2 regions of the Streptococcus parauberis NCFD 2020 genome follow, and region 1 is predicted to be linked to the other one. Evidence: predicted binding sites of a transcription regulator. Region 1 holds the regulator's gene; the other holds the start of a gene.

What was found. Region 1 encodes Rex, which represses fermentation and respiration genes when NADH is low (regulators of the CRP and FNR family bind a similar motif). Its sites were predicted from a motif close to TTGTGAANTANTTCACAA; they were not measured.
Region 2: a site for Rex is predicted at 4,793-4,810, ahead of pflB (formate C-acetyltransferase). Genes of this name have one in related genera too.

Annotation. Positions count from the first base shown of each region.
Region 1 covers NZ_AEUT02000001.1:471,596-479,571, forward strand. The annotation lists gene SPB_RS02325 (6-phospho-beta-glucosidase) at 1-1,098, shown strand, start outside; gene SPB_RS02330 (AI-2E family transporter) at 1,212-2,336, shown strand; gene radC (RadC family protein) at 2,383-3,063, shown strand; partial or broken gene SPB_RS10985 (gamma-glutamyl-gamma-aminobutyrate hydrolase family protein) at 3,070-3,778, opposite strand; gene SPB_RS02345 (redox-sensing transcriptional repressor Rex) at 3,775-4,419, opposite strand; gene SPB_RS02350 (DUF4649 family protein) at 4,590-4,802, opposite strand; gene SPB_RS02355 (DUF1831 domain-containing protein) at 4,823-5,170, opposite strand; gene SPB_RS02360 (cysteine desulfurase family protein) at 5,172-6,299, opposite strand; gene SPB_RS02365 (ribose-phosphate diphosphokinase) at 6,308-7,276, opposite strand; gene SPB_RS02370 (CYTH domain-containing protein) at 7,394-7,966, opposite strand.
Region 2 covers NZ_AEUT02000001.1:1,263,515-1,271,490, reverse strand. The annotation lists gene SPB_RS06335 (glycoside hydrolase family 13 protein) at 1-1,782, shown strand, start outside; gene SPB_RS06330 (GNAT family N-acetyltransferase) at 1,848-2,285, opposite strand; gene pflB (formate C-acetyltransferase) at 2,344-4,671, opposite strand; gene dinB (DNA polymerase IV) at 4,877-5,971, shown strand; gene SPB_RS06315 (hypothetical protein) at 6,003-6,458, opposite strand; gene recD2 (SF1B family DNA helicase RecD2) at 6,536-7,976, opposite strand, start outside.

The DNA.
Region 1 (7,976 bases):
GAATTCTATGAAAATGTTTTTAAAGAGTGCCGTAAATATGGTATTGAACCGCTTGTAACAATCACTCACTTTGATTGTCCAATGCACTTAATTGAAGAATATGGTGGATGGCGTAACCGTAAGATGATTGATTTCTACGGAAACCTATGCCATGTTATTTTTAACCGTTATAAAGGTCTTGTTAAATACTGGTTGACTTTCAACGAAATTAATATGATTCTTCATGCACCATTTATGGGAGCAGGTATTTGTTTTGAAGAAGGCGAAAATAAGGAAGAAGTAAAATTTCAAGCTGCCCATAATGAATTGGTGGCGTCAGCCTTAGCAACTAAGATTGCTCATGAAGTAGATCCTGACAATAAGGTCGGATGTATGTTAGCTGCTGGGCAATATTACCCAAATACTTGTGATCCAAAAGATTACTGGGCTGGTATGAAAGAAGATCGTGAAAATTACTTCTTTATCGATGTTCAGGCGCGTGGTTATTATCCAAATTATGCTTTGAAGAAATTTGAACGTGATAATTTGAATATTGAGATGACTGAAGATGATTTAGCTTTGTTAAAAGAACATACAGTTGACTTCATTTCATTCTCTTATTATTCAAGTCGTGTTGCTTCAGGAGATCCAAAGGTAAATGAGGAAACACAAGGAAATATCTTTGCTTCAATTAAAAATCCTTACTTAGATTCTTCTGAATGGGGATGGCAGATTGACCCACTTGGACTTCGTATTACAATGAATGCCATTTGGGATCGTTATCAAAAACCACTGTTTGTAGTTGAAAATGGACTCGGTGCTATTGATACGCCTGATGAAAATGGTGATGTTGAAGATGACTACCGTATTGACTATCTTCGTCAACATATTCAAACCATGAATGATGCTATTAATATCGATGGCGTTGAGTTATGGGGCTATACAACTTGGGGTTGTATTGACTTAGTTTCAGCAGGTACAGGTGAAATGAAAAAACGTTATGGCTTTATTTATGTAGATCGTGACAATGACGGAAACGGAACTTTAAAGCGTACTAAGAAAAAATCATTTGATTGGTATAAAAAAGTTATTGCAAGTCAAGGTACTGATTTAGATTAACAAATTGTCCTTAGTCTTTTTAAAATACTGGAAGTCGATTATTCGGCTTCTTTTTAATCCAATTGTCGAGTTAATATAGAGAAATAGTGTATAATGATAGGAAAGGAGTAATGATGAAATTTGAAAAAAAACAGGTCTTAAATTTAGTCCTACTATTTGTAATCTGTTATGCTATAAAATCAAATTGGGAGATGGGCTCAAATGTAATAGAAACCATTTATCGAACTAGCTTACCTTTCCTGTATGGAGCAGCCTTAGCTTATGTCGTCAATATTGTGATGAGCACCTATGAAACTGGTTTAGGTAGACTGATAAAAGGAGAAAAATATGCTAGCTTAAAAAGGGCAATCTCAATGATTCTAGCTTACTTAACCTTCTTTACACTTTTAACTTGGATTATTTCTATTGTTATTCCAGATTTAATTGCTAGTTTATCATTGATGCTTCAATTTGACACAGCATCTATTAAAACAGTGGTTCATGACTTAAGTCACAATCAATTGATTGCAAAAGCCATTAAATATGCTGGAGGTGTTTCTGAAATAACAAAAACAATTTCAAACTACAGTCACCAATTACTACAACAATTATTATCAGTGTTTACAAATATCTTAACTTCAGTAACAATGATTGCATCAGCAGTTATTAGTTTATTTGTCAGTTTTGTATTTTCACTTTATGTTTTGGCCAATAAAGAACAATTATGCCGTCAAGGTAATTTACTAGTGGATACATACACTGGTATTTATGCACAACGGATTCATTATTTTGTTGGCTTACTTCACAGTCGCTTTCATGGTTTCTTCGTTGGACAAAGTATTGAAGCAATAATTTTAGGCAGTTTAACTGCACTTGGTATGTTTATCTTGCAAATTCCTTTTGCGGCAACTATTGGTGTCTTAGTTGCTTTTACAGCATTAATTCCAGTTGTAGGTGCTTATATTGGGTTAGTTATTGGATTTATATTAATTATGACGCAATCTATGACTCAAGCTATTATTTTTGTTGTTTTCTTAGTCGTATTACAACAATTTGAAGGTAATCTGATTTATCCACGTGTAGTTGGTGGCTCTATCAAACTTCCAGGGATGTGGGTATTGTTAGCAATTACAATTGGCGCATCATTAAAAGGAATTATTGGGATGGTTGTAGCTGTTCCTTTAGCAGCAACCTTCTATCAGATGATTCGGGACAATGTTGAAAAAAAACAAGCTATTCAAAAAAAACAGGTTTCTTAAGGAAATCTGTTTTTTTTTCGAATAATTTGATAGAAGGAGAAAATATATGTACAACATTAAAATTGAACAAGAATCACTAATGCCAAGAGAAAGACTTGTCAGCCTAGGGGCTGAAATGCTAAGTAATCAGGAATTATTAGCTATTCTATTGCGAACTGGGAATAAAGAAAAACCAGTAATGGAATTATCTGCCCATATCCTTTCTGGATTAGATAAACTATCTGACTTTAAAAAGTTATCTTTGCAAGAACTACAACAGTTGGCAGGAATTGGAAAGGTCAAATCAATTGAGATAAAAGCGATGATCGAATTAGCTAATCGGATTCAAGCAAGTGAAGAAAAGATTGAAGGACAACTTTTGTCATCCCATCAAGTTGCTCAACGGATGATTAGACTGCTTGGAGAGAAAAAACAAGAGCACTTAATGACTATTTATTTAGATACCCAAAATCGGATAATTGAGGAAAAAACCATCTTTATTGGGAGTGTGAAACGCTCAATAGCAGAACCTCGAGAAATCTTACATTATGCCTGTAAAAATATGGCAACTAGTTTAATTGTTGTCCATAATCATCCTTCTGGATTAACGAACCCAAGTGAAAATGATTTTCATTTCACTGAAAAAATAAAACAATCATGCGACCAAATTGGAATAACCTGTTTGGATCACATCATCGTTGGAAAGAAAACATATTATAGTTTCAGAGAAAATACACAAATTTTTTAATAAGTATTAATAAGTATTAATAAAATAACTAAATAACTGAACATCAGTATCTGATTTTTGTTGAAGTAGCTCAGGATGCCATTGAACACCAATGAAATTAAGTTTTGGATTGCTTGAAATAACAGCCTCTACAGTATTATGTCTCGGGTCTGATAGCAATGATCTCCAGACCTCTACCAAGTTCTTTAATACTTTGGTGATGAAATGAATTAATCAAAGCTTTTTCACAATAAATATCCTGTAAAAAAGAGTGCTTTTTAGTTACCATTTCGTGGTATTGAGAATCGGATGGTCCATTTTGCCAATGATTTAGTATATTTTGATTAAGTGTGCCACCAAGGATAACATTCATTAATTGCATGCCACGACAGATTCCAAAAATTGGTTTACCTTGCTTCAAAGCTTCTTTGATTAAGGCAATTTCATAGATATCTCTTTCATATAAGAAATCATCATTGAAGGCATTTTTTTCTTCTTTGTAAAAAGAAGGATCTACATTTTGACCACCTATTAAGATAATTTTGTCTATAAGGGAGACATAGCGTTGAGCAAATTCCTCATCACCAATAGGGAGAAGTAGTGGAATGGCGTCTGATTTAATTACTGCATCAAAAAAACCTGCATAGGCATAGGTCCAAGGCAGGTCATCTAAAGCAGTATTTAGTCGTTGATTGGCAGAAATGCCAATAATTGGCTTAGTCTTACTTACTCCTATAATGTATCGTTTTGATTCATAAAGTAAAGTAAAGTTTGTAATTCACTAGTTAGGTCCACATACTGTACAATAATTCCTTTAGGAACATTTAAGTGAACTGGAGAGAAGCAAAGAATACCTCTTATTCCTGAAGCAATAAGTTGGTCCGCAACCTCTTGTGCATGATCACTTTGAACAGTTAGGATTGCAGTTTCAATCTCTGTGTTTTTAAGCTGCTCTTTAATTGATGAAATACCATAAATAGGAATACCATCTGAAGTTGATGTTCCAACAATTGGATTATCATCAGTATCAAAGCCCATGGCAATTTGCATTTTATTGCGATCATGGAAACGGTAGTGTAGTAAAGCCCGACCGATATTACCTACCCCTACAATGATGACATTTGTCGTTGAGTGGTCATTAAGTAGGTCGGCGAAGAAGTTCATTAATTTTGTAACATCATAGCCAAATCCACGACGGCCTAATTCACCAAAATATGAGAAATCACGACGAACAGTTGCTGAGTCGATACCCATAGCATCTGCAATTTGTTTTGAACTCGCCTTTTCAACTAGATCAGCATGAAATCTTTTAAATATTCGGTAGTAGAGGGATAAGCGTTTTGCAGTCGCTTTTGGAATAGATTTGTCGATAACCACGGTAGTAGCTCCTTTAATATAATAGACTGATATAATTCTGTTACTATTGTAACAAATACTTTGTGAAAATTGCAACGTTAAAATTTGAAATACAGTAAAAATTAAAAAATTTTATAAAATATGTATAAAAAAACCAATTTTGACATGTTAAATCAAAATTGGTGAAACTATTATTTTTCATTTCGTTTAAGCAGATAAAAATAAAGGTCTCCATAAGTTCCCTGATAATTTAATTCTTGTCCGTCTACAGTTACAGAAATAACTGGATGGTAATCAGGGGTTGAAATATCACAAGAGACTTGAGCCCGTTCAAATTCCTTAAAATCTGAAAATAAAACTGTTTTTTCTTGTTTACTTTCATTAAAAAAACTGACTTTAATCATTAATTTCTCCTTATAGAATCTTAATTTTCTTGTTTGATAAAAATATCTCGTTCTACCAAACTATCCATTAAAAAGTAAAATTTATCTTGAATAATTTTGTTATCTTCTGACTTAAAGATGTTGACCAAACGAAGAGCAGATTTGTCTGTGATAGTTAATTTAAAAGAGCTTAAATCTTTATTGATTGTGATTTTTAAAGGAAAACCTTCACCGGAATTTGGAACTTCCTCTAACAGTCGAGTTAATTCATAGTGGCCAATTTTAGTTTCACTAAAAGTTGTATCACGCAATGTATATTTCTTTACTTTTGGACTGATGATATAAGTATATTTGCAATCCTTTAAGGCAATTTCTTTTTCAAAAGCCATTCTATTCTCCTATTATTTTTTTTATTTCATCTACTAGAAAATCAACTTCCTCAATGGTGTTTTGGTCTGAAAAACTGATCCTAAGTGATTCAATTAGTTGATGAGCATCTTTCCCATAATAACTTTCCAAAACGTGACTTGGTTCCACCGTTCCTGCAGTACAAGCAGAGCCAGTTGAGACTGCTACTCCTGACAGATCTAGGCGGGTTAATAGCAAGGCATTAACTTGTCCGGGAAAGCCCAGATTAATGACATGTGGTAAGGATTTGTTGCCCTTATTAAGATAAAAAGCAGTGCCCTGCAATTGTTCCAAAAGATGTTCCTTAAGTTGCTCAACATGCTGATAATTTTCAGACATCATTTGATAAGCATCAGTAAGAGCTTTTGTCATTCCAACGATTCCAATTAAATTTTCAGTACTTGAGCGTCTCTTTTCTTCCTGATCACCGCCATGTAGAAGTGGATCAAAAAGAACATCATCTTGATAAAGGAAACCAACTCCTTTTGGTCCATGGAATTTATGGGCAGAAGCCGACATCATATTAATTCCAAGATTTTTTGGGAATAGTTGCACTTTTCCCATGGTTTGAACAGCATCAACATGAAAAACGGCTTGGTGATCTTTGAGGATGTCACCAACTTCAGCAATTGGGAGAAGATCACCAGTTTCATTATTAGCTGACATCATGCTAACTAAAATAGTGTCTGGACGCAGAGCTTTTTGAAATTCATCTAGTGAGATAATCCCATCTTTTGCTTCTAGGTACGTAATCTCAAAGCCAAAACGCTTTTCAAGATAGTCCATGGTATGAAGAACAGAATGATGTTCAATGGCAGTAGTGATAATATGCTTACCTTTATCTTGGTGAGCTAATGCATAGCCTTTAATCGCCGTGTTATTACTTTCAGTACCACCTGAGGTATAAATTAATTGACGACTTGGAACATCGAGTAAATTGGCAATCTCTTGACGACATTCCCTTAAAGTCTTATTGGCCAGTCTGCCAAAAGAGTGAATGCTAGATGGGTTACCAAAATTAGAAGCCATGACCGAAGTCATGGCAGCAATTACTGAATTACTTAGTGCAGTTGTCGCTGCATTGTCAAAATAGATTAGTTTATTTTTCATTTTATTTTTTATTTAGTTGAGTCAAAAGCAAATAGTGGGCTTAGTGGTTTTTTTTCATGAATTCTAATGATAGCATCTGCAATTAATCGACTTGAAGAAATGTACTTAACATTATTTGGGATACGATTTTTTGTTTTAACAGAATCAGTTATAAGGATTTCTTTAATTGGTGCAGCCTCTAAAACATCAGCAGCTCCGCCAGCAAAAAGTCCATGACTTGAAACAGCATATATTTCTGTTGCTCCACCACGTTCTAAAATTTTTGCAGCTTCCGCAAAAGTTTTACCTGTGTTTAAAATATCATCAATCAAAATGGCCTTTTTGCCTTCAACATCACCAATGATAAATCCTTGTTCACGTTCAGAATCGTCTTGTGCATAGTCAATAATAGCAATTGGGGAATCTAGATATTCAGCTAATGAGCGAGCTCGCTTAATACCTGAATTTTTTGGACTAACAACAACAACATCGTTACCTGATAAACCTTGTTTACAATATTCTTTGGCAAATAGTGGAATTGTAAATAAGTTATCTACAGGAATATCGAAGAACCCTTGAACTTGAACTGCGTGTAAGTCAAGCGTTAAAACACGATCAATTCCAGCTTTTGTTAACATATTAGCAACAAGCTTTGCTGTAATTGGTTCACGTGAACTTGCAATACGGTCTTGTCGAGAATAGCCAAAATATGGTAATACAACATTGACAGTATTAGCAGAGGCACGTTTACATGCATCAATCATAATTAAAAGTTCCCAAAGGTTATCATTAACTGGGAAACTTGTTGATTGGATAATATAAATATCATCTCCTCGTACAGTTTCTTCAATGTTAATCATAATTTCACCATCAGAAAATTGACGTGATGAAAGTTTTCCTAAAGGAATACCAGCCGCTTCAGCAATCTTTTCCGCAATTGGAAGATTTGAAGTTAGTGAAAATAATTTGATTTGCTTATCAGCATATCGTTCAGTCATTAGAGATTGTGCTCCTTATTTTATGAGGAATAGTAGTCAAATTTTTGATTCTATTCTAGATTAATTTCAACACTTTAATTCTATCAAAAAATGAGAAAAAAATCAGTCTTTTAGCTATTAATTTTCGTCTTTTAGAGTTTTGCTAAATCGTGCAACTTTACTTTTGGCAAATTTAAAAGAAATCTGATTATCATTTAAGTACTGATTAAAGTCTTGTTGACCTTTTTCAGCTTGGTCAACTTCAAGCTCTAACTCATAATCCTTAATGTTAGCATATTGGTTGTAATCTAGAGCAATTTTACCAATTGATGTGTCTGTTTCACGACGAACTGTTGTAAGGTGACCAAAACAAGCTAATTGGTCTTGCTCAATATCTAGAGCATCGATTATTTCTTTAATTGGTGAAACTATTAAGGAAAAATCCTTAATTAAAAATTTAGCTTGTTTATTAGATAAACTTACATTATATTCACGGTTGCCAACTTCTTCAGGGACTTTAAGGGTCATTTCAGCCTTATCAGCTAGAGTTCGAATCCTCAAGGACATTTTATGTTTCTTTAAATCAAAATTAGGGGTATCAATATAGTAATTAGTTTGTGTCACAGGCTGAATGTGCGACATTTTTGCTAACAAACGATTATATTCATCCTTTGTTAACAGTGTTTTATATTCAATTTCTAGGTTAGTCATGCAAATTCCC
Region 2 (7,976 bases), 790 kb from region 1:
AAAAATAACCTCTATAAGATATTTCTTAAATATAAAAGACTGGGTGTTGAAATAGTAGAAGAGATGAAAGAAAGTCGTGAGTTAAATGGTTTAATCTATTATGAATATACACTGATTTGTTACGATGAAGAACTTTCATATCAATTTTATATTTTAGGAGAAAATAAGTTATATTATTACACACAAAAGGGAATTTCAGATTATCTTCCTGACGATAGTACAAATTTTAAAATACTTATTAATTATGATGCCCCTTCATGGTTGGCTAAATCTGTTTTTTATCAAATCATGCCAGATAGATTCTGTATAGGTGATTCGGAAAAGATAATTGAAGATAAGTACACTTATAATGGGAATAAGCCTGTCATCATGAACTGGGATGATAAACCATTACCGTATTCAAAGACGAATGCTATGGATTTTTATGGCGGGGATTTGTGGGGAATCATAACTAAACTAGATTATCTACAGAAATTGGGAGTTAATGCCATTTATTTAAATCCAATTTTCAAATCACCAATATATCACAAATACGATGCTTTAGATTATTTTGAAATAGATCCAAGTTTGGGTGGTGATGAGGCCCTGATTGCATTAACAAAAGAAATTCATAAAAGAGGAATGCGGATCATACTTGATATTTCAATTAATCATACAAGTTCATCATCAAAATGGTTCAATAAAACGAACGAATTTTATCCTGATGGGACTGGTGCATATAATAACGTTAAGTCCAAAGAAAGAGAGTATTACTTTTTCCAAGATAACAATACATATCTCTCCTGGTTTGGTGTTGAAACAATGCCTCAGCTCAATTACTCGTCAGCAAAATTACGAGATATTATTTATCGAGATGAAGATTCAGTTATAAAAAAATATTTAAAAGAACCATACAATATTGATGGCTGGCGATTTGATGTTGCTGACGTCATGGCAAGAAATGAAGAAGTAGACTTGTATCATGAAGTATGGAAAGAAATATACAGGGAAATTAAAAAAACAAAAAAAGATGCAGCTATCATTGCTGAAGAATGGACAGATGCATGGCAAATGTATGATGGTACTCAATGGGATACAACAATGAATTATTTTCAGGTTGCAAGACCGCTAAGGGAGTTCGCAGGTGCAAAAGATTTGCTATTAGATCGAACACCTGAATTTTCAAATCTGCCAAATCAAATGGATGCTTTAAAGTTAGAGAAAAGAATACTTCATTTTAAAAATAAAATACCTGAGCAAATTCAATATCAAATGTTTAATTTAATTGACTCTCATGATGTACCACGCTTATATCATGAGAATAATGTTGAATTAACATCTTTTATTGGTGCTGTTATTACACTATTTGGTTTACCTGGTGCAACAAGTATTTGGTATGGAGATGAAATATTATTAAGTGGACATAGTAGAAACCATGAAGGGACTAGATATCCTATGAATTGGTCAGGTAAGTTGACGAAGAAACAAAAAGAAACTCAAAAGATATTTAAACAATTAGCTACTTTGAAAACAAATAAAAGTAGCTTGCAAGAAGGTAGCTTTAAAATTTTAAGAGAATATATTGATATTTTCTCCTTTGTTAGATTTACTGATGAAGAAATGTATATTTTTATTTGGTCAGAAGCAAAGAAAAAAAGAAGACTTATTATTGACTTAGATAACTATGGCATGCAAACGAAGGAAGGAAAAACAGTATTAGGTAATATTAAGATTAAACAAGAAAAAGAAAAACTTGAAATCGAGATTCCAGAGAAGGAATCCGGAATAATTTCTTTAACATAGTTCAATAAAGATTTTTTTAAAATACAAAACCACCCCATCACTATTTTTGACGGGGTGGTTTTAGATTAAAGCTCTTTTACCATTGTCTGATGATCAATTCCAGCTTCTTGGAAGATGTCTCCTTGGGAAGTAAATCCTAGTTTGTCATAGAATGGTTTGGCAGTTAGTTGTGCATGTAATTCCATTGTTTTGAAGCCTTGCTTTTTGCAGTAGGCAATGGTTTCTTGCATAAGGAATTGGCCTAGTTTTTGTCCTCGGTAGTTAGCAAGCACAGCCATTCGTTGTAGAGTTACCTTGTTAAACTTGGAATCAGGTAAGATTCGGCAGGTTGCACAGGCAATATCTTTGTCGTCGTAGGCGACAATGTGAAGACAGAGGGCTTCCTTATCATCAATCTCAATTGATAGTGGTACGCCTTGTTCTTGAACAAAAACTTTCTGTCTAATTTTAACGGCATCTATGTAGGTTGGTGAGAGTGTATCTCGGCTTTGTCTTATTATCATACCTATATTTTAACGAAAAAAAAGACGTTGTCAATTGACAACGTCTTTTTGTGAATGATTATTTGCTTCTAACTTCTGTTACTGCATCGTCCATTGAAAGTACTTCGTGGAAGACACGGTGAGTTAATTCAGCTTTTTGTTCAGGTGTAAGGTATTTAGTGTTTACACAGTATCCAGAGATACGTACGATAACATCTTCTCCACCCATGATTTTGTCGTAAACTTCTTTAAGGTCCATAACGTTCAAGTTAACATGTTGTCCACCATTTTCGAAATAACCATCAAGAACTGTTACTAAGTTATCAACTTGTTCGTCAAATGTTTTACCAAGTGCACGAGGTGAAACTTGAGTAGTTAAAGAGATACCATCATTAGCGTGTGAGAAGTCAAGTTTAGCTAATGAGTTCAAGTTTTGTAACCATCCACCTTTAGCTTTATTAGATGGGTTTGCACCTGGAGAGAAAAATTCAACTTTACTTGTGTTAGCTGTTCCATCTTCGTTTAAGAATACTCCGCGGTGAACTGGAGAGTTACCAGTTTGTTTAGAGTAAGCAACGTTTGATGTGATTGTAAGAAGTGATACTGAAGCTTCAGCGTTCTTGTAAAGTTTATGGCTTGCAAGACGTGTATGGTAAGCTTCCATCAACCATTTAGCAATATCATCAACACGGTCATCATCTTCACCGAAGCGTGGGAATTCACCAGTTACTTCGTAGTCGTAGATGTAGCCATTTTCGTCGCGGATAGTTTTAACTGTTGCATATTTGATTGCTGACAATGTATCAACAGTATTTGCGAAACCACAGATACCGAATCCCATGTTAGCACGTTGTTTACTTGGCAAGAAGGCCATTTGAACTGCTTCATAGTTGTATTTGTCTGTCATATAGTGGATGATGTTAAGAGCATCTACATATGTATCAGTCAACCAGTCAAGAGATTTTTCGAAGTTAGCCATAACTTCATCGTAGTTAAGGACTTCAGAAGTGATAGGTTCAACAACGTTAAATACTTTGTAGTCTCTATGAACGTCATCATAACCACCGTTAAGACCAGTAAGAAGTGCTTTAAGAACGTTAACACGAGCGCCGAAGTATTGAATGTTATGACGTTGATCTTCATTTTCTGGGTCAAGTGGAGATACACAACATGAGATACATGACATTTCGCCGTATCCTTCTTTAGCCATAGTTGTTACACCTTCATATTGGATTGAAGAGTGTTTATGACTCATTGTCATACAATAGCGACGGAAAGCATATGGTAATTGGTCAGTCCAAAGAACTGTTAAGTTTGGTTCTGGAGAGTTACCGATGTTATCAAGAGTGTTCAAGAAACGGTAGTCCATTTTAGTAACACGGTGACGACCGTCGTTACCCATACCAGCCATAGAAGTGGTGATAAATGTTGGGTCACCTGAGTAAAGTGTATCGTAAGCTTTAGTACGACCAAATTTAACTGTACGTAATTTAAGAACGAAATCATCAACGAATTCTTGGATTTCTGATTCAGTAAATGTTCCACGAGCTAAGTCGCGTTCTGCAAAAATATCAAGAACGATTGGCACACGTCCAAGTGATGTAGCAGCACCATTGATTACACGACATACTGCCATGAATGCAATGTTAACCCATTGGATAGCTTCTTTAACGTTTTCAGCTGGACGACGAACGTCAACTCCGTAAAGATCACCAAGTTTTGCAACTTCACCAAGTGCTTGGTATTGTAAATTAATTTCTTCACGTAAACGGATTGATTCTTCATCAATTTCATTGATTGAGTTCCAGTCGTTTACTTTTTCTTGCATTAAGTAGTCTGCACCGTAAAGAGCAAGACGAGCATAAACACCGATGATACGTCCACGTGAATATGCATCTGGAAGACCAGTTACAGTGTGAGCATGACGTGCGCGACGGATGTTTGAAGTGTAAGCGCGGAAGATACCATCATTAACTGTTGTTACATATTTAGTAAAGATTTCATGTACAGCTGGGTCAGGTTCATAGCCATTTTCTTTAAGAGTAGTTTCCGCCATACGGATACCACCTTTTGGCATAAAGTTCAATTTGAACAATTCATCATTTTGAATACCGTAGATAAGTTCATTTTCTTTGTCGATATATCCTGCAGGAATACCAGCGATTGAAGATGGACGAGTGTCAAATGGGAAGCGAGTTGCTTCGTATTGTTCTTTAGTGTCTTCGATAATTTTTTTAATTTTTAATGAACGTTCAGTAGCTTCAGCTAAAAATGATTCATCACCATCATAAGGGTTATAGTTAGCTTGAACAAAGCGTGAAACACTTGCTTTTTCTTTCCAGTCTGTTCCTTTAAAGCCTTCCCAAGCCTTTTCAAAAACATCTGTGTTAGTTTTTACAGTTGCCATAAGATTCTCCTTAATAATCATGTAACAGACTCTCTGTTACTTATATATCAATAGTTTAACATATAGGAAACGGTTTCCCAAGCAAATTTCTTGACAAAATTAAGATTCTTTTATAATACAGTTGTAAAATCAATCACAAACTGTATTATATGATTTAAATTTGCAACTTTGAGCAATAATTGTATAATACAGAGAGAGGTATACTATGCTGATTTTTCCACTGATTAATGATACATCACGCAAAATAATCCATATCGATATGGATGCTTTTTTTGCTGCAGTGGAAGTTCGCGATAATCCTAAATTAAAAGGCAAACCAGTAGTTATTGCAAAAGATCCGCGAGAAACTGGAGGTCGTGGGGTGGTTTCCACCTGTAGCTATGAAGCAAGAGAATTTGGTATTCATTCTGCTATGAGTTCAAAAGAAGCCTATGAGCGGTGTCCACAAGCAATTTTTATTTCCGGAAACTACAGTAAATATAAAGAAATTGGCCTTCAAATTCGGGAGATATTCAAAAGATATACCGACCTAGTCGAACCCATGTCGATTGATGAAGCATACCTTGATGTGACAGAAAATAAATTAGGGATTAAGTCTGCATTGAAAATTGCCAAGCTGATTCAACTTGATATCTGGACAGAATTACATTTAACGTGTTCAGCTGGAGTTTCTTACAATAAGTTCCTCGCAAAATTAGCTAGTGATTATCAGAAGCCTCGGGGATTGACACTAGTTTTGCCTGATGATGCGCTGAGCTTTTTATCCGACTTACCAATAGAAAAATTTCATGGCGTTGGAAAAAAATCGGTTGAGAAGTTGCATGATATGGGGGTTTATAAAGGGGATGATTTGTTACTTCTGACAGAGATGCAATTGATCGACCAATTTGGTCGTTTCGGATATGACCTCTATCGCAAAGCTAGGGGGATCAGTCAATCACCAGTCAAACCAAATCGTATTCGAAAATCAATTGGTAGTGAGCGAACTTATGCTAAACTCTTATTTAGTGATGGAGACATTAAGGCTGAGATTACCAAAAATGCTAAACGCGTAGCTGATTTAATGGAAAAAAATGATAAATTAGGAAAAATAGTTATTTTGAAGGTTCGTTATTCTGATTTTACGACCTTGACCAAACGGGTTAGTTTGGAAAGACTGACTAGGGATTTTAAGCTGATTAATCTCACAGCAATTGAAATTTTTGAAAGCTTGGCTGACAATGACAGTGGTGTGCGCCTGTTAGGTGTGACCATGTCAGGATTGGCTGACAAGCAAGCTGATATTTCCTTGGAATTATAAAAAAAACGCCAATAGGCGTTTTTTTTATAATTTATTCATTTTCTTTATCATTCAGTGTTTTAGCTTTTGAAAAGGCAAAGTAATAAAGGGCTAGGAAGACAAGTTGGATGACGATTGAGAGGATAGTTGGTTGTGACAAGAGAATTGAAATCAAGTTGACGACAACTAATCCAAAACCTAATAGATAAGGTAAAATCGAAATTTCTTGGTTAGATTTGATTTTCTTTTGGTTTATAAAAGTTAGAACGATAATTGCGATTGTTAGTAGAATTGCTAATGCTGAAATGAAAATGGCAAATGGTGTCATTGCTTGTTCCATAATAGCTAATTTATCAGCAGGCATGGCTGCTTTGAATTCATCATTACCTAAAAATAGGATAATTGAGACCAAACCAATGACTGAAAAGATTGTAATAATCGTGTTAAGGACAATGATAAATATATTTAGTGTTTTAAGTGACTGACGCACCTTTTCATATGAAATCATAAAACCTCCAATTTGTATGCATTTGATAATACAAGACAAGTATAGCACAGATACTCTACTTGTCCACTATAAATTGCCTATTTTTTAAAAAAATTTTTAAAATCAGCATCAGTCAAGCCAATCAGTGGATCAATAGATAACATATTTGCTGTCGTTAAAATCGTTGGTTCTTCAGATTCTAAGGGCTTTGCAATAGTATTTTGGGCTTGTCCTAGACTGTCCGAACTGTTTTCAACTGTATCAATTTTTGCTAATTGGTCGCTTGATTCTGTTGTCAGGTCTTGGTCAAATCGTTGCACTAGGAAAGTTTTTCGTTTATCACCCTCATTTTTGATTGCATAATCAAAAGCTGAGTGCTCACCCAGTAAAATTAATTTACTCTTTGACCTTGTGACAGCTGTATAAATCAGATTCCGTTGAAGCATGCGCCCACTCTGGCGGGTGATTGGAAGAATAACCACTTGGAACTCACTCCCCTGCGACTTATGAATACTCATGGCATAGGCCAAGGTGATTTTTAACCATTCATTGCGAGGATAAGTTACTTCTGACCCATCAAAATCCATCATAATTTCATCTTGTTTGGACTCGGTGTACTTGGCTGGAATTAAATCTGTAATGTAACCAATATCACCATTAAAGACATTCAATTGGGCATCATTAACTAAGTGTAAGACTTTATCTCCCTTTCGAAAATGTATCTCATTAAAGACAAATTCTGTACCATTATCTAATGGATTGAGAAGCTCTTGCATAAGCTGATTGAGATTGTTGATGCCTGCTTGTCCTTTATACATGGGAGCAAGAATCTGAATTTCATCAGCTGGGATACCACTTTTAACAGCAGAAGCGACAATTTTTGTGACCATGGTTGGAACATGTTGAGGCATGGCATCAAAGTAAGAACGGTCTGCTTTTTTATCTCGAAAATCTACTGGCAATATGCCTTGACGCATTTGATTTGCCAAATCAACGATGGTTGAATCAGCTGATTGACGGAAAATTTTACGAAGGGCGATTTGTGGTAGACTGGTAATTTTCAAAAGATCTGCTAGAACCTGACCTGGTCCTACAGACGGTAACTGGTCACTGTCACCAACAATGATTATTTGGGTATTCGATGATATGGCACCTAATAATTGATTGGCTAACCAAGTATCAACCATAGAAAATTCATCAACAACTAATAAATCACAGTCTAAGTAGTCTTCCATGGCTTGGTAATCATTGTCACCATTTAAGCCTAAATGACGATGAATAGTGGCACTTGGTAGGCCAGTTAATTCATTCATCCGACGAGCAGCTCGACCAGTAGGCGCTGCTAGAACAATCGGTAAATCTTTTTTATTTAAATCAATGTCATTAATCCGAGCATAAGCTTCTAGAATTCCTCTGATAACGGTTGTTTTACCAGTACCTGGACCACCAGTTAAGATAAAGACCTTGCTGGTCAATGCTTGATAAATTGCGTCCTTTTGGACCTGATCATAGCTAATGGCAAATTCCTTCTCAATTGCT